Regions from separate parts of the Brevibacillus sp. NPDC058079 genome, predicted to be linked through region 2. Evidence: riboswitches for the same ligand, from Rfam matches in the RefSeq annotation. Region 2 holds a riboswitch; the other holds the start of a gene.
What was found. A riboswitch is a leader RNA that binds a small molecule or an ion and turns the genes downstream of it on or off. The one in region 2 is predicted to bind S-adenosylmethionine.

Region 1: it holds a riboswitch for S-adenosylmethionine, as region 2 does, so the genes downstream of both, metK (methionine adenosyltransferase) here and ACFVS2_RS24785 (BMP family lipoprotein) in region 2, are expected to answer to the same signal.

What each region holds. Positions count from the first base shown of each region.
Region 1 covers NZ_JBHVSO010000017.1:2,101-11,128, forward strand. Annotated here, with positions in the region: gene ACFVS2_RS30700 (accessory Sec system S-layer assembly protein) at 1-255, shown strand, start outside; gene ACFVS2_RS30705 (SLAP domain-containing protein) at 352-1,299, shown strand; gene ACFVS2_RS30710 (SLAP domain-containing protein) at 1,341-2,336, shown strand; gene ACFVS2_RS30715 (S8 family peptidase) at 2,516-5,092, shown strand; SAM riboswitch class I at 5,154-5,255, shown strand; gene metK (methionine adenosyltransferase) at 5,389-6,594, shown strand; gene ACFVS2_RS30725 (polysaccharide deacetylase family protein) at 6,746-7,762, shown strand; gene ACFVS2_RS30730 (sensor histidine kinase) at 7,759-8,901, shown strand; gene ACFVS2_RS30735 (response regulator) at 8,935-9,028, shown strand, end outside.
Region 2 covers NZ_JBHVSO010000009.1:207,995-217,022, reverse strand. Annotated here, with positions in the region: gene ACFVS2_RS24795 (ABC transporter permease) at 1-781, opposite strand, end outside; gene ACFVS2_RS24790 (ABC transporter ATP-binding protein) at 756-2,285, opposite strand; gene ACFVS2_RS24785 (BMP family lipoprotein) at 2,424-3,452, opposite strand; SAM riboswitch class I at 3,653-3,775, opposite strand; gene ACFVS2_RS24780 (methyl-accepting chemotaxis protein) at 4,057-5,532, opposite strand; gene ACFVS2_RS24775 (DUF3298 and DUF4163 domain-containing protein) at 5,689-6,306, shown strand; gene ACFVS2_RS24770 (MarR family winged helix-turn-helix transcriptional regulator) at 6,508-6,921, shown strand; gene ACFVS2_RS24765 (hypothetical protein) at 6,972-7,247, opposite strand; gene ACFVS2_RS24760 (hypothetical protein) at 7,222-7,560, opposite strand; gene ACFVS2_RS24755 (NAD(P)/FAD-dependent oxidoreductase) at 7,743-9,028, opposite strand, start outside.

The DNA.
Region 1 (9,028 bases), on a different contig from region 2:
CGTAGAACCGAAAGTGGTGCTCTGAATGTGATGCTTTTGATTCGCAATGGTTCTACACAGTCGCTGTCCATCGAAACGTTGCCGCTGGCGCTGTATGATGCTAGCGGGGATAAAGTGGCAGAGGGCCTGTTTGAATTAGGAAGCCTGACTGTAAATGCAAATACGAGCAAGCCGTGGCTGTTTATTTTCCCGCCAGAGAGCATTCAAAAGGAAGAGCTGGACTTGTCGCGTTGGAAAGTAAACGTTCCCCAATAAGCCTGATGCAAGAGAGCAAATTTGCATAGGCTAGTCAAAAAAGTTTATCATGATGAGAGAGCTTCGTTCGTGTCCGGACGTGTGAGGAGGTAGCCTATGTTTTCCTTTATGAAGAATTTATTAGGTAAGGATCAACAGGATCTGAAAAAAGATATTCAAGAAGAGTCTGCCATTGATGTCGCTGAGATGAAAAACACCGAGGTCGAAATGGAAGGCAATGAGCAACAGGAAGCTTCTGTAGGTGGAGCTGAAAAGATTCGTACGGAATTGTCTTTGAGTCCGATTTGGGAAAGTGAGCTGGATTCCGAGAAAAAGTATACGCTTCGCTTTTTGCAAGAAGAATTGCCTGAGATTCGTAAAGGCATGATTAGCGTAACGGGATTCAGTATGATTCCGCAGCCAAACGGCATGACGGTAGCTATGTTCTTCCGTAACTCCACGAATAAGCCAGTGCGGATCAAAAACGTTGGATTAGCGATTTATCTCGATGATAAGGCGTTTGCGCGGATCAAGGTGGATTTGTCAGATATGGGAGCAATTCCGCCGCACACCAGCCGTCCGTGGGAGGTATTGTTCCCGGAAGAGAGCTATCTGCATGATAATTTCACCTTTAACCGTTGGAAAGTGGTTATGAAGGCGGGTAGCAATTCGCATGTATGGCCTCGTAATCTGGAGCTCGATCCCGAAATGGAAAAGCGCATGACTGAGCGCCAAAAGGATCGTCTGGAAGCGTTGACGCAGTCTTTGCCATTGATTCCGATTAATACCGTGCAGGTTACTGGTTTTGATATCGGAATGACAAAGGAAGGACATTTGGTAGCAGCGATGCTCTTCCGCAATGGGATGGCCCACGATTACCGTCCAGATGAAATCAAGCTGACGATTGCTGATGCAAATGGTGATCTGGTAGCAACAGGTGTGCTGGACGCAAGTAGCATTAATGTGAAGCCGGGTTACAGCCGTCCGTGGATGATTGTGTTCCCGCCAAATTTAGTGAAAAAGCCTGATGCCGACTTGAAAAGATGGACGCTTGAGGTAGAATAGGGCGCAATACTTTTGAGGTGTGGGAAAGAGGAGGTTGACTTATGAGTTGGTTATTGGAAAATTGGTTTGGTTCCAAGGAGAGCTTGGAGCAAGTACGCGAGGATATTCATGAGAATCTTCATAGAGAGTTTTATTTGGGTGTATCTGGATTAGATAATCCGCAGCAATCTGCGAACCGTGTGGAATCCAAGGAATTGTTTTTGGTGCTGAACGGTCCGTGGGATGATCAATTGGACGAAGCGGAGCATGAGCTCTTGCAATACGCGCATGATGAAATGCCTCCAGTGGTTCGTAACGAAGTAGGTATCATTCCTTTCTTTACGCAGGTTACCAATGATGGTTACTTGGTTCTTACCTACGTTCGCAATGCGACAGACCGCAGCATTTTGCTGCAAAAGCTTCCGTTGTCTTTGGTGACGGAGGATGGAGAAGAAGTCGCGAGAAAGACTTTTGATCTGATCACATCTGGCCCAGTAATGGAAATGTCCAGCCGTCCAATGGAATTCATGTTCCGCTGGGATGAGTTTGACCGCATCCCTGAAAAAGAGGTTCCTCTGAAGCTGGCCTATATCAAGCCGAAAAAGCACGAAGTAGAAGAGAACCAAAACTTTAATTTGGGTCTGAGTGCAGATGAGTCCAAGCAATACATGAAGCAGGCAGCGGAGAAGGCTCCGATTGTAGAGGGCGAAGTAGATTTGCAAGTCCTCGACATCAAGCCAGGTGAAGATAACGGCCTGAAAGTCATCGTTGCTTTCCGTAACGGTCTGGCAAAACGTCTGGAGTTTACCGAAGTGCCGATTATCGTTCATGATAAGGATGGCGATACCGTCGCACGTGTACACTTCACCTTAGAAAACATGAAGGTTGAAGCAAATAGCCATCGTGTATGGGCATTTGATATTCCGTTCTCCTCGATTAAAAAGGAAGAGGTAAATCTGGCGGAACTGACTGCTTTTATTCCGAAAGCACAACAAAGAAAAAAAGAAAAAGCTCAGGTAACACCTGAAGTGGAAGACAATAAAGGTTTGTTACAGTAAGAAGAAAACCCTTTTTGCCCATGGTGAAAAGGGTTTTGTACTGTAATGACGTTCCAAATATTGGGTGATCAGGGTTGCATGTCTCCCTTTTCATCCGCTATGCTAGGACGAGAAGATAAATACCTGAATTCCTTTTAGACTGCTAATTGTGCAGGGGAGAGAAGGAAGGAATGTTTTGCATGAAAAAATCAGTGAACATGTCAGTAGCGACTGCGTTAAGTGTTGCGCTAGTGATGGCAAATAACCAAACGATCTATGCTGCAGCACCACCAGCATCAAATGACTACTATTTAAGTAACCAGCTTCATTTGAGTCAGATTAGAGCTCATCAAGCCTGGTCAGTTGTAAATAGTAATGAACAGATTATCATTGCGGTGTTGGACTCCGGTGCGGACTATAAGCATCCTGATTTGAAGGACAACCTTCTGCCGGGTGTGAATCTTGTCAATCCCGGGAGATCTGCCCAGGACGATAACGGACATGGAACAGAAGTAACTGGTGTACTGGCTGCTAGCGGGAATAACAGTATTGGTGTATCCGGTGTCTTGTGGAATGCCAAGATTTTGCCGATTAAAGTTTTGGCCAAAAATGGAGATACAACGGTGCAGACTCTTGCTAAGGGTATCAATACTGCCTTGGATCGTGGTGCCAAAGTCATCGTGATGTCTCTAAGCAGTATGGCCTACTCTAAGGAACTGGCGAATGCTGTGCAACGAGCGGAAATAAGCGGAGCTGTTCTGATTGCAGCTAGTGGCAATGAGAGTAGCCGTGTGGCTTATCCCGCAGCTTATCCTACGGTGTTAGCGGTAGGGGCTGTAAGGAGTAACAATGAAGTGCTGTATCAAAGCAATACAGGACCTGAGCTGAACCTAGTAGCGCCTGGTTTCAATGTTTATACGACCAAGCTTGGGGGAAAATACGGTTCTTTTAGCGGTACTTCAGCAGCGGCACCACAAGTAGCGGGTGCAGCAGCGCTCATACTAGCTCGTCATCCCAAACTAAGTCCATTTGATGTGAGACAATTGCTTTTTCAAACGGCTACGGACTTAGGGGAAAAGGGATGGGATCGGAAAACGGGCTACGGGTTGTTAAATGTCGACAAGGCAGTTCGAACGGCCTTATCCCATGACTTTTTAGAGCCAAATAATCAGACGTACTCAGCCAAAGCGTTTCCGATCGAATCGCAAATACGTGGAAATTTAGGGCCCAAAGACACGATAGACTGGCTGAAGATGGACATCCCTTACGATGGGAAGGTCAGCTTCTCAGCGTCAGTGACTTCCGGTGTTTCTTCAGCGATGGCAGCTACCTTTTACCCAGAGAATCGTCCGCCGATCACGCAGTACTTCGGGAATGGGGATACGATAACTGTCCCGGTCAAGGCGGGACGAATGAATATCCGGTTAATGCGTAACGGAGGGGTCAACAACGCTTTTACCTACGTGTTGACGAGTAAGTTTACCATCAATCCGGACCGTAACGAACCGAACGATACGCAAGAGACGGCAAGGCCGCTCGTAGGCAACGAAATCAGTGTAACAGGCAATTTCCACGATGAAGGGGATCAGGATTGGTTCTCCTACTATGTTCGTGAATACGGGCATTTGGATGTCTCCGTTAGTCCTGATAACAAGCGTTTCGATCTATTGCTGAGTATCGGTAAACAAGAGCTCGGAAAAAAGATGGTTGTATGGGACCCTAACTACGATAATGGAACGAAAGACAATCCGACAGAACGCGCCCAAAAAGAAGTGTCACCAGGCAAGTATTACATCCGTGTGAGTGAGTACAATCGCAATGCGGTGAATGGCGAATATCAGCTGGATCTGGGATACACGCCAGTAAAAAAAGATTTTAATGAGCCGAATGACACTTATCAAAAAGCGTCTCCGTTAAGCGGTGGAACAGTGATGTCAGGCACAATACCGACAGCTACTGATTCCGACTGGTTCCAATTTACTGTGAATAGTGAATCGTATGTGACGTTCCGAGCGCCGTACATTCCTGTCGATAGTGGCTTTCGTTTTGCGCTCTATAGCGATCGAAACATGAACTATGCGATCGCTTCGACGAATGAGGTAGCGGAGCTGTCTAACCGAGGAAACGATGTTATCGGTTTGCGTTTGCAACCAGGAAAATATTATGTACGCCTTAATAGCGGGACTGCGTTCAAATATGAATCGTACCGACTCACGGTGACACAGCAGAAATTGATAGCGGGCTATCGCGATATTTCGGACCACTGGGCGCGCTCAGAGATCGTCAGACTTAGCTCTCGCGATATAGTAAATGGGTTTAATGATGCGTCGTTCAAGCCGAATCAGGCAGTGACCCGTGCAGAGTTTGCCACGATGCTGCTTAAATCAATGCGTGCGACCGGTTCCAAGGTAGCGACTACCTACACAGGAAAAACGACCTTCAGGGATATGCCAAAGCGGCACTGGGCTTATCACAACCTAGGTGTAGCCTATCAATTAGGGATTTTGAAAGGGTACCCGAAGAATGAAATGAAGCCGGATCAGCCGATATCGCGTGCAGAGATGGCGGTAATGATCGCGCGGGCACGTGATGTCTTGATGTATAACCGTGGTACATCGAATTATCAGGATGTGCCAACGAGTCACTGGGCTTCTCCTGCTATTGAGGCTTTAACATCTAGAAAATGGGTCAATGGGTACGGTTCTTCCTTTAAACCGAATGGAAGGGCAACTCGCGCCGAGGTAGTGGTGGTACTTTCCAAAGCCTATCAACTATAAGTAAAAATTTTCCTATTGACATCTCTGAAAAAAACAATTATTCTATTATCCGTAATGGATACTCTTATCCAGAGCAGGCGGAGGGACTGGCCCTATGAAGCCCGGCAACCGATCTAGAGCGGTGCTAACCAGCAGAACGGACATCTGTTCTGGCCGATAAGAGGATGAAGGAAGCAAAAAACGCTCAAACCTTTTCCTCCTAAAAAATGGAAAAGGTTTTTTATTTGCGTTTACGTAGATAAAATCCTGACTCGGCTACCACACTATTTGTATGAGGTCAAAGGAGGTATTTTCTCATGGCTTTGCAAAAAGGTCGTCGTCTGTTTACATCCGAATCTGTAACTGAAGGACATCCGGATAAAATTTGTGACCAAATTTCCGACTCCATCTTGGATGCGATCCTGTCCAAAGATCCAAACGCTCGCGTAGCTTGCGAAACTTCCGTAACTACTGGTTTGGTTCTCGTAGCAGGTGAAATCACTACAAACACTTATGTGGATATCCAAAAGCTCGTTCGTGAAACCATTCGTGAAATCGGTTATGACCGTGCGAAATTCGGTTTTGACGCTGACACTTGCGGTGTTATTACTGCAATTGGCGAGCAGTCCGCTGACATTGCACTTGGTGTAGACCAAGCATTGGAAGCACGCGAAGGCAAAATGACTGACGCTGAGATCGAAGCAATTGGTGCTGGTGACCAAGGTTTGATGTTTGGTTTTGCTTGCAATGAAACACCTGAGCTGATGCCGCTTCCGATCAGCATGTCCCACCAATTGGCTCGTCGTCTGACTGAAGTACGTAAAAACGGAACACTTGCTTACCTCCGTCCTGACGGAAAAACACAAGTAACCGTTGAGTACGATGGCGACAAACCAGTTCGTATCGATACAATCGTTATTTCTACTCAACATGCTCCTGAAACAACTCTGGAGCAAATCAAGCAAGATCTGGTTGAGCAAGTAATCAAACCAGTTGTTCCAGCTGAACTGTTGGACGCTGATACCAAATACTTCATCAACCCAACTGGCCGTTTCGTAATTGGCGGACCACAAGGGGATGCTGGCTTGACTGGTCGCAAAATCATCGTAGATACTTACGGCGGTTATGCTCGTCATGGCGGCGGTGCGTTCTCAGGTAAAGATCCGACTAAAGTTGACCGTTCCGGTGCTTACGCAGCTCGTTATGTAGCGAAAAACATCGTGGCTGCTGGTCTCGCAGACAAATGCGAAGTACAAGTTGCTTACGCAATTGGTGTAGCACAACCAGTTTCCATCGCAGTAGATACTTTCGGTACAGGTACCATTTCCGAAGAAGCTCTGGTGAAATTGGTTCGCAAACACTTCGACCTGCGTCCTGCTGGTATCATCAAGCAGCTCGACCTGCGTCGTCCTATCTACAAACAAACAGCTGCATATGGCCACTTTGGACGCAATGACCTGAATGTTCCTTGGGAGCAAACAGACAAAGCAGAAGTTCTGAAGCAAGAGGCTGCTCAACTGTAATATTGCTGAATGACATAAAAAGAGCCTGGTATTGCTACTGGGCTCTTTTTCTTTTTAGGAGCAGAGTCATCCAATTATTGGGTCAATTGTTGCACAGGAATTTGTAGGACTGTGTCGAATCTCCTAGTGAGGAAGTAGAGGAGGGGTTTTTTTGCCGAACAGAAGGCTCTTCCTGATCGTGTTTCTTACTTTTTTGTTTTTTGCAGTGGCTATTGGGTTGTTAGGCGAATCTTTTCTGGAAAAAAAGAATAAACAAGAAGTGCAACCTTTTCCCCAAGTGGATACGTCTATAAGCATAAGTGAGACAAAAAATGCTGAGCCAAACGTCACACCAATTGAAGAAGCAGCGGTTCAAACGAAAAAGTGGTATAACAATCAGGTTGTGGTTTTGACGTACCATCATGTCACGGATCAATCGAATCAGCGGTATGTCATAGCTCCTGATCAATTTGCCCGACACATGAAATTTTTGCATGATAACGACCTGAATCCGATATCGTTGGATGAGTTCCTGCGATTTATGGAGACGGGTACCTTACCGACTGAGAATGCTGTTTTGATTACGTTCGACGATGGGTATGAGAGTTATTACAAAGAAGCATTTCCGATCTTACGTACATACGGCTACCCTTCAGTGAACTTCGCGATTGCGGGGCGCTTAAGAGATGTAGCTGATCGAAAACGGGAGAATATGACGCCACCACTTACGCGTCAACAGGTTAACGAAATGACTCATTCGGGACTGGTTACGATCGGGTCCCACACGTACAGTCTGCATGAAGAGGAAGAACGAAATGAGTGGGGCGATCTTGGCCCAGAAACAGCTCCGGTCTATCTGAAAGACTTGCAGCGTTTAGAGGAAGAGAAAGAGTACAGGGACCGCCTCTATGTAGATTTCAGTATATCTCGCGTCAGTTTAAGCGAATGGATGAAGAAAGAGGTTGAGGCTATCTCGTTGCCATTTGGCTACACAAGTCCAATCGTACTGGAGACAGCTCGTCAAGCTGGCTACCGCTATGTGTTTACATCCAATCGTGGATTCGTAAAACAAGGAACAGATCCGTTTGCCATTCCACGCAATGACATGGGACTGCGAGATGTAGAAGAAGAGCACCTCCAACAGTTGTTCACGAAGGCTAAAAATGAGTTTGAAGGAGAGCAATCATGAACAAAGCGATAGACATCAGCGTGCTGGACGGGGTGATCAAGCGAACGATTGAAACCGTAGAAACGAGTAAAACCCAAATATTTGATATAGCTGAAAACGCCAGACAGCATGGCAACTCATTGAAGTTTGATCTACATGAACTTCGACAAGAGATTTCCAAAGTGATTCAAAAAGTCGATGCGCTTGAACTCGCGTATCGTAAATCGCGCAACAAGCTCGTGTTGGTCAGTCGTAATTTTCATATGTACACGGAGGAAGATATCCGGGTTGCGTATGAAGAGGCGAGCCGTATTCAGGTAGAACTGTCCATTTACCGCGAGCGGGAAAATAATTTGAAGCGCAGAAGAAATGATTTGGAGCGTCAACTGCGTACCTTGGAAGAAACCATCGTCCGTGCAGAAAAGCTGGTTTCTCAAATGGGCGTTGTGCTTGGATATTTGACTGGTGACTTAAGTAAGATTGGCGAGGCGCTGGAATCAGCTAAGCAGCATCAGTTGATGGGCCTAAAGGTAATCCAGGCTCAGGAAGAAGAGCGCAAGCGTGTCGCGCGCGAGATTCACGACGGTCCAGCTCAATCGATGGCAAATGTCGTGCTGCGTTCGGAAATTGTAGAACGCATGTTGAAAAACGAGCGCATTTTGGAAGCGCAAATGGAACTGCACGAGTTGAAGGAAATGGTACGTTTGAGCTTGGCGGATGTTCGACGTATTATTTTTGATTTGCGTCCAATGGCATTAGATGACTTAGGGCTAGTACCTACCTTGCAAAAATATATTCAAACGTGCGAAGAGCGTATTCAGTCTTCCATCGATCTGGTAGTATTTGGTGTGGAGCCTCCTTTGCGTAGTTCGGTAAAGGCTGCGATCTTCCGTTTGGTTCAGGAATGTTTGAACAATGTGGAGAAGCACGCAGGCGCTACGACAGTTCAAGTGAAGCTGGAATTTGTACAAGATTCGTTAAGTCTCGTCGTCAAAGACGATGGGGTCGGATTCGATCTTGAAAAACGTATGGCGAATGGCAACTCTTTTGGACTCTTGGGAATGCGTGAGCGTGTACAGCTCTTAGAGGGTAGTGTCGAGCTGCAATCCGCTCTGGGAGAGGGAACCAAGGTTATATTCCAAATACCGATAAAATTGTGACATGAAACGTAAACAAGTACTGGGGGATGAACCATGGATAAGAGACAGCAAGAACTCCGCATTGTGATTGTGGATGACCATCAATTATTTCGCGAAGGCGTAAAGCGAATATTGGAAATGGAAGAAG
Region 2 (9,028 bases):
CCATTACCTCAACGGTTCCCGCCAAGCCAGCCAGTCCACCACTGGCAAACATCCCGGTCAGCATCACCCGAATGCGATTAATTCCTCCGTATTGAGCAAACAGCGAGTTTTGACCCAGCATCTTCACTTCATAGCCAAAAGGCGTAAACCGAAGTACCCAGAACAACAGCAGCGCTGCAACGATCGCAAACAAAAACCCTACATGCACGCTCATCCCGGCAAACAGCTTCGGAAGCCAAGCGCTTTTCTCCAGCATAACGGTCTGTGCCAGTGCCGCAGAACCCGACCGATCCCGGAACGGCTCTGTCACGAGATAGCTCGCAAACAATACCGCGATGTAGTTAAAGAGCAACGTAGAGATGAGCAACGGAATGCGAAAACGGGCTTCCATAAAACCTGGCAACAACGCCCAGAACCCTCCGACTGCCATTCCTGCAAAAATACCCGCCACAATTTTGATCATTCCCGGTGCTGGCAAGTAAATCGCGACTAACGCAGCACTGACGGCACCCAGCACCATTTGCCCTTCCGCCCCCAGGTTGAATACCCCTGCCCGAAATGCGAGGGAAAGACCCAGGGCAATCAGCATGATAGGCGTAGCTCTCGCTAATGTAGACGTAAAGAAATAAAAACTGCCAAAGGCCCCTTTCCACATTTCCTGGTAGGTGCCCAAGATCGATTCGCCAACTGCAGCAATGACCAGCGCCCCGGTCAACAAACCGATGACGACAGCCAATAACGGCTGAACCAATGACTTAGATAGCTCTTTGATTGCTGCCATGAATGCTTCCTCCCGCCATGATCACGCTGATTTTTTCTTCGGTTGCCTCCAGGCGTGAAAGCTCTCCAGCGATTCGCCCTTTATACATGACCAAAATCCTGTCAGACAAGGCGAGAATTTCGGACAGCTCGGAGGAGACTAGCAAGATCCCGTCTCCCTGATTGCGCTTTTCGATCAGCGCCTGATGGATGTACTCCATGGCACCGATATCTACCCCTCGCGTAGGCTCAGCCGCAATCAAAAACGGGGTTTCATGTCCCAGCTCCCTTGCTACGATCAGCTTTTGCAAGTTTCCACCTGACAGATTCCCTGCCAGCTCCTGCAATTGTCGGGAGCCTGTCTTGATGGCAAACTGCTCAACCCAGCCTTTTACGACTTGGCGGAATTTCTCCCGCAAAACAACGCCGCGACGGTTGTAAGCAGGCTTTCGCTGATAGCCCATCAACGCATTTTCCTCGACGCTTGAGAGTTTGGCCGTTCCCCACAGGTAGCGATCCTCCGGAATATGCGCCAAGCCGGCATCCCGAATGGTGGCAACTGATTTGTTCGTCACGTCGTTGCCGCCTAACCGCACCTTTCCCTCCTGTGCCGCTCGCAAGCCGCTGATCGCTTGCAGCAGCTCGGATTGACCATTCCCGGAAACACCTGCGATTCCTACGATTTCCCCGTGGTGCACGGTAAAGCTGACTTGATCAAGCAGTGTCTGCTTTTCTCGAACCGTGAGATTCTCCACCTGCAACAAAGGGCCTTTATCCAGAGGAACTCGCTCAGCTAGCTCCTGCAATTCACGTCCGACCATCAGTCTGGCTAAATCGTCCGCATTGGTTTCTGTACGGGATACCGTTCCCGTCACTTTGCCTCCGCGCAGTACCGTAATACGATCAGCTACCTCCATGACCTCCTGCAACTTATGTGTAATCAAAATGACGCTCTTGCCGCTCTCGGCCAGGTTTCGAATCGTTTGCAGCAGGTCGCGTACCTCCAGTGGGGTAAGTACAGCGGTCGGCTCGTCCAGCACGATAATATCCGCTCCCTGATACAGTACCTTCAGAATCTCGACCCGTTGCTGTTCCCCAATCGAGCAATTCGCTACCTTGGCCTGCGGCTGAATCGGAATGCGATACTGCTCACTAAGAGCCCGCACCTTGTCCTCCGCGTCATTTCTTTTGAAAAAACCCGCTTGATTCGGCTCGTATCCGATCACGATATTTTCAGTCACACTGAATTCTCCGAAGAGCATAAAGTGCTGGTGAACCATCCCGATTCCATTTCGAATCGCGTCCTCTGGTCCGCGAAAAACAACTGGCTTGCCGTTTAACACGATCTCTCCCGACGTCGGCTGCTCCATCCCGTACAGCATCCGCATCAGTGTCGTTTTGCCCGCTCCATTTTCCCCGACAATCGCGTGGACTTCTCCTGCTGCCAGTGAGAACGACACCTTGTCGTTGGCGGTAAAATCTCCGTACTTCTTGGTCATGGCCCTCATTTCCAAGCGATCGGTCATTCCCACTCCCTCATTTCTGTACGTCCTTTTATGAAAATGGAAGACCGACTACACAGCCGTAGTCGGTCACATCCATCACTGTGCACAAGCTATAAATAAACGTTCAAAAAGTTGGCTTTTCAGCACCGAGCTACCTTTTTAGAACTGGTCTGGTACTTTGCGAGTGCCAGCTACAATCTCATCGCTGATCGCTTTCACTTTATCCACCACTTCTTGTCCAATAAAAGCGTTCAGTGGCGTTTTGCTTTCGTGCGTGACATAGGTTACGCCAACACCTTTTTCTTTCAAGCCGTACGCCACAACACCTGGTTTGAACGTTCCTTCTACAAAGTTCTTCACCGTTTCATAAGCTGCCGCGTCGGTCCCTTTCAATTGGGACAGAACAATATGCTCTGGATCAATCGTGGTACGGTCAACGTCCTGACCTGCTGTGAAGAAGCCTTTTTCCTTCGCTGCTTCGAAAACGCCGAGGTCTCCTACTGCTGCTGCACCGTTAATGAAGTCAGCGCCTTTGGAAGCTTGGAGCAAAGCCAATTCCTTCGCTTTTGCCGGGTCAGTGAAGCTACCTACATAGTTGACCATCAGCTCTGCTTTTGGATTCGTCGCTTTCAAGCCCTCTTCGAAGCCAACTGTCCATTTTTTCAACTGTGGAATATCAAGAGCGACAACCATACCTACTTTGTTCGTTTTCGTTGCCAGACCTGCTGCTGCTCCCACCAGGTAAGCCGCTTCCTGCTCGCGGAAGGTAACACTACGAACGTTTGGCAAATCCACTACAGTATCAATAATCGCAAAATTACGGTCAGGATTTTCGGTAGCTACTTTTTTCAATGCATCCTCTGATGTAAAGGAAGAAGTGATGATCAAATCATAATTTTCTGCAACAGCCACGCGCAGATTCTCTTCAATCGCTCCATGGTCCGTAGATTCAATCGTTTTCACTTCTGCGCCCAGCTCTTGTGCGGCTTTCTTCGCACCCTCATCCATTTGTTGGAAGAACGGATTCACACCGATTTTCTCAGGCAAAATCAAGGCAATTCTCTTTTTGGCCGCGCCCTCTTGTCCCGCTGCTTGTCCTCCTGGCTGATCTGCAGGTGCGCTTGTGCCAGTCGAGCACCCTGTTGCCAATACTGCGAATGTCGTTAATGCCAGCAATAACTTCTTCATGATGTATCTCTCCCTATCCGAACTTTACGTTTTTCTTTATCCTATTAGGTAATGTACGGCTTTTTACCCAATTTTTCAATACTATTTACGAATATTATCTTATAAAATAAATTTATCGTTCGTTTATTACCTCCTTTTGTTTACAAATACAACAAAAAAACTCTTCCCGGAGGAAGAGTTTGCGTACGTAGCCGTTCTCTTCCTCATCTGTCAAAACCATGGTACAGGTTTTGCAGGAATTGGCACCTTTCTGTTCATGCATAGACATGATCAGTGGTTGCCGGGCATCATCGGGCCAGTCCCTCCGCCGCTCTAGATAAGGTAGGTGAATATATTTAGTTACAATGGAATTCATTCTAGCAGAACGGTTCAAAAATGCAATTCTTTTTTCTCAATTCCAAACACTTCTAAAAGTGAATCGAAGTTGAAGTTTAAAAAGTCGTCTTTTCAGCACCGAGAAATTGGCGAGAACCTGAAGAAGGAGGAGCGGAGTGTAGGAGACCTACATGAGCACCGGACTTCGAAGGTGAACGTCAATTTCGATGCCGAATCAGCTTTCAGAACTACTTCGTGATCAAAATACGACTTTTTAAACAATCTTTAACTAATTTACGTGAAAGGTTTGCTGGAGACGATGAGACAACGTATTCAGCTCGCCCAGCTCTTCCGTAATTTCACGCACTTTTTGATGCTGGTTTTCTGCTGTCGCAAACAGCTCTTCTAAGTTGGCTACGGATTCCTCGGTTACGGCTGTAATAGTCGACATCTCGATGGCAACTTCTCCGGAACGCACTTTTACCCGGTCCATGCTGGAGCTTACTTGATCAGCTGCTTCCAAGAAGGCCATCATCCCGGCACGCACTGCTTCAATGGAGGCCACTGTTTTCACGGCCAGCTCTTGGCCTTTTGCAACAGACGTTTCTCCATTGCTCATATGCTGCACCGCATTCTCACTTTCCTGATGGAGAGATTTCAGAATGTCGGTAATTTCCTGCGTAGCTGTCGCGCTTTGTTCCGCTAGCTTGCGTACCTCATCCGCTACAACAGCAAATCCACGTCCATGCTCGCCTGCACGCGCCGATTCAATCGCCGCATTCAGCGCCAAGAGATTCGTTTGTGTCGCGATCTGATTAATAGCGCCAACAATTTCTTCTACGCGATTCGCCTGTCGATTGAGCTGGTGAATCGTAGAGGCTGCTACATTGACTGCCTGCACAATTTGCTCCATCTGCGAGGACAGCTCATTCATCATCTGAACGCTTTCTGTCAGACGACGGTTGTTTTGTTGCGATTCCGATTTCATGGCGTTGGTCTGTGTTGTGACTTCCTCGATTTCCTGGTCGATGGATTGAACCTCTTCTTCGATTTTCACCGTAGAATTCGCCTGCGATTCCATACCTGTGGCGACTTCCTTGAAGGCTACCATCATTTCATCTGTATTGCGCTTCGTACCTTCCGCATGCTCATGCACATGATCGCTTGTACGATCCAGCTGCTCCGTCATTTGCTGGATGTTCAAAAGCATTTCTCCCAGACGGCGCTCTTTCTCTTCCGCTTCCTGCCTTGCGTCATCAGCTTTTCGCAAGGAGGTTTGTCCGGCGAGACACAGATACGTGACGGCTCCCATCATCATGAGAATCGTGACAATACGCATAAGCAAATTGAGCTCCGAAAAATCACCCTCGAAAATCTCGTAGGTCCCTGTGTAAAACCCAATAACCGTGACAATGATTTGGGTAATTCCCGCTGTTACGACTAGCTTCCAATCCAAATAGGCTGCCAAAAAGCCCATGACGATAAAGGCGAGGAAGGTAACCTCCTGGTAATCGGTAAAGTGATCGAAGGAAATAGCATAAAACATAAGTCCGATTGCAACCAGATAACGAATCACATGACTATCTTTGCGAATGAAATAATACGGCGAAACAATTAGAGTGACCAGCAATCCCAAGGACGTCACTTTCCAGAAGTTCACATCCACTTGGTAGGCAATGAGTCCCGCCATCCACAAATGATTCCATAGGATGAAAATCATAAAGCCTTCTTTGTCAGTCAAGGTATTGCGAATCAATTGAATCATAATTGCCCCCCTTTTCCATATTTACTTATGTATCGGATTCTTTCCCCATTATATAGCCAAACCTTTGCCAAATTTGTGAAAAAAGTAAGAACAGCCAAAAACAATTTCGAATAGGCTATTACACAACTCTTACGTACAGGAGGCAAACGGAGAAAAGTGGAACTCAATCAATTGCCAGCTACTGTGCTGACACGAACGATTAGCCGTCCGAACACCACGATTTACTATCCACAATTGGCAGGCCTAGCCAACCAACAAGCGGAAAAAGATATCAACCGGGCGATTTATCAAACAGTTCAAGGCTTAATTCACGAGCAACAACGGGTCCAGGTACCGGGAAATACAGAAATGCAAGGAAGCTACGAAATCAAGACAAACGAACGCGGTATTTTCAGTGTCGTGCTGAGCAACTACGCCTACACACCACAAATGGCTCACGGCATGACCTTCCTCGGGTCGATCACCGCAGATATCCAAACAGGCAAGCTGTATACGCTGCGTGAATTATTCAAGCCAGGAAGCGATTACGTGAAGGTGATTTCCGAAAACATCAAGCGTCAAATCAAAGAAAGAAGCATCCCCACACTCAATGGCTTTACTTCGATTAAACCCGATCAAGATTATTACCTCGCCGATAAAGCGCTGGTCATCTACTTCCAGTTGTACGAAATTACACCTTACTACGTCGGTTTCCCCATGTTCCCCATTTCGGTCTATGAACTGGAGCCGCTCATCAATGAAAAAGGACCATTGAGTATCTTGTCCGCAGATTAATCCTCCACCGTATTTTCCACCCAGGTGAGTGTCTTCTTCCATGACACTCGCCTGATTTTATTTGTGTCAGAAAATCCATTATTTCGCCATCGAATAAACGTTTACTTATATGCCCGAAACTGCTAGTATGTTATTGTACATATTTACTTAAGCAATAAAGTGTACGATATATCGGACCAGCTTTCCTGGAGGTATATACTCATGCAATATTATGGTCATCGAATTAGCCAAACCGCAAGAATATTCAGTAAATCATTAAATGGGACTATGTCTCCCATGGGATTATACAGTTCGCAATGGGGTATTATCCTTTGCTTGCATTATCGTGAATCGCTCACCCAGGTTCAATTGAGCAACTACCTGAATGTGGAAGCGCCGACGATTACCCGGACACTCACCCGATTGGAAGAGATGGGCTGGATTATTCGCTCAGAGGGTGATGACAAGCGTGAGCGCTATGTGTCCTTGTCTCCGCAAGCAGTCGAACGGTTCCCGGAATGGCTGGAAGCTGCCAAAGAGCAAGAGGAACTGGCACTCCGCGGCCTTGACGAAGCAGAACTCGCTATCTTTAACCGTGTATTGAAGAAAATGAACGATAATATGCAGCCTTCTTAACAAGTAAAAAATGACTTCGCCCAAGAGCAGTTTGGTGAAGTCATTTTTTGTTAGCCATTTTTCCTTGTGCTATGGATGATGGTGTTGAGCTCTTGTTCCAATTGAATCAGTTCAAGCTGTATCTGTTGCTTTTGCAATAGTTTTTTCTGTTGCAGCACTTGTTTTTTCAACTCATTAGATTCTTTATCATTTGCCTCTTTCGCTGTAGAAGTATCCTGGTCCGGTTCCACCTGTCCAGTCGAGCCTATAGCAGTGAGGAAGGCACCCAGAAGTGCGATCCACCCGCCTACCGCTACCAGCTCATTCGCCAGATTTTTGTCGATCATCCTTCTTCCCTCCATTCTTGGTTGGCTTCTCCTGCAAATTCTTCTTTATATCTTGCATACTGTCTCGTAATTGAGCCATTTGCTGTTCAATTCGTTTGAATTGCCTATCATCATCGTTATCATTGTCATTGCCATTCTTATTCTTCCCATTGGCTTTCTTGTTCGATTGGATCAGCGGTTGCGCCGAAGTCGCATTTCCGCAAGCAGGCTTTTGACTTAATTTCGTTGTTTTATCAATGGCGAGTATGACAAAGCCAATCGAAATAATCCAAAGTGCTATTACAGCGGTATCGTCATCATCACAAAAAAACATAGATACCTCCATGCCAACAAAAGGTCGTGGTTTGATTATTGGCCCTTCTATACAATACGCTTCTGCCTAGTTCCTCGTGACATCGGGATCATTACTTTCCTGATGTTGTTCTGTCATGAAAAAGGCTCCCCACCAAGCACAAGCGTGCCCGGTAAGAAGCCTATTTGTTATGATCGTATTCGTTATTGCATGCGCTTCGCGATATTGCGAGCCATCCAGACCCCAGCAGCTCCAGCCTGAGCCAGACCACGCGTAATTCCGGCACCATCCCCGCCACAGAACAATCCTTTGATTTCTGTTTCGAATTCCTCCGTCAGTTTTGGACGTGCCGAGTAGAATTTCGCTTCCACTCCGTAGAACAATGTATGCTCGGAAGCGATTCCCGGCGTTACCTTGTCCAGAGCTTCCACCATCTCGATCAGACTTTTCATCGTATTGTAAGGCAACACGAGTCCCAAGTCACCCGGTACCGCTTCCTTCAGAGTAGGCTCCAGGAAGCCTTCCTTAATACGCGCCTCTGTAGAACGGCGACCGCGCAAAATATCGCCGTACTTTTGCACGATGACCCCACCGTTTGACAGATCATTCGCTCGCTTGCAAATTTCTCTCGCGTACTCATTCGGCTTGTCAAACGGCTCTGTAAACGTATGAGATACCAAGAGAGCAAAGTTCGTATTCATCGATCCCAGCGCTGGGTCTTTGTAGGAGTGCCCGTTTGCCGCCATGACTCCACTGTGGTTTTCCACGACCACGTGACCGGATGGATTGCTACAGAACGTCCGTACACGCGTTCCGACAGATGTATTGAAAATGAATTTGCCTTCGTACAAGTGCTCATTGATTTCGCGCATGACGACATCGGACGTCTCCACACGTACGCCTACGTCGACTTGATTGTTGTACATTTTCAGGCGGCGCTTTTTCAAGATATTGGTCAACCATGCTGAGCCATCGCGGCCCGGTCCGATTACTACGTAATCAGCTTCAAACTCTTGGCCGTTTTTCAAGACGACACCTTTTACCTGATATCCGTCTGCTTCTTTCACCGTAATGATGTCCTCGACCTCTGTCTTAAACATCATGTCGATATGCTTCTTCAAATGCTCGAAGATCGACTGGAGAATCTCCAGGTTTTGCTCCGTTCCCAAGTGACGCACCTGCGCTCGCAACAGCTTGAGTCCTGCTGCATAGCCACGCTGCTCGATGCTCTTGATCGTCTCTGTGGTCGGGTCCGTAATCGATTGGGTAGCCCCATGCTCCAAATTGATTTCATCTACGTATTTGATCAGCCCAAGTACAGTGGAAGGGCTGAGATAGTCTGTCATCCAACCGCCAAATTCGGTGGTGATGTTAAATTTACCATCGCTATAGGCGCCTGCTCCACCAAAACCACTGGTAATCGAACAGGCCGGCAAACAGCCTGCGAAATCTTTTTTTCCTGCTGGCGGCGGGCAGAGCTTGATCTTTT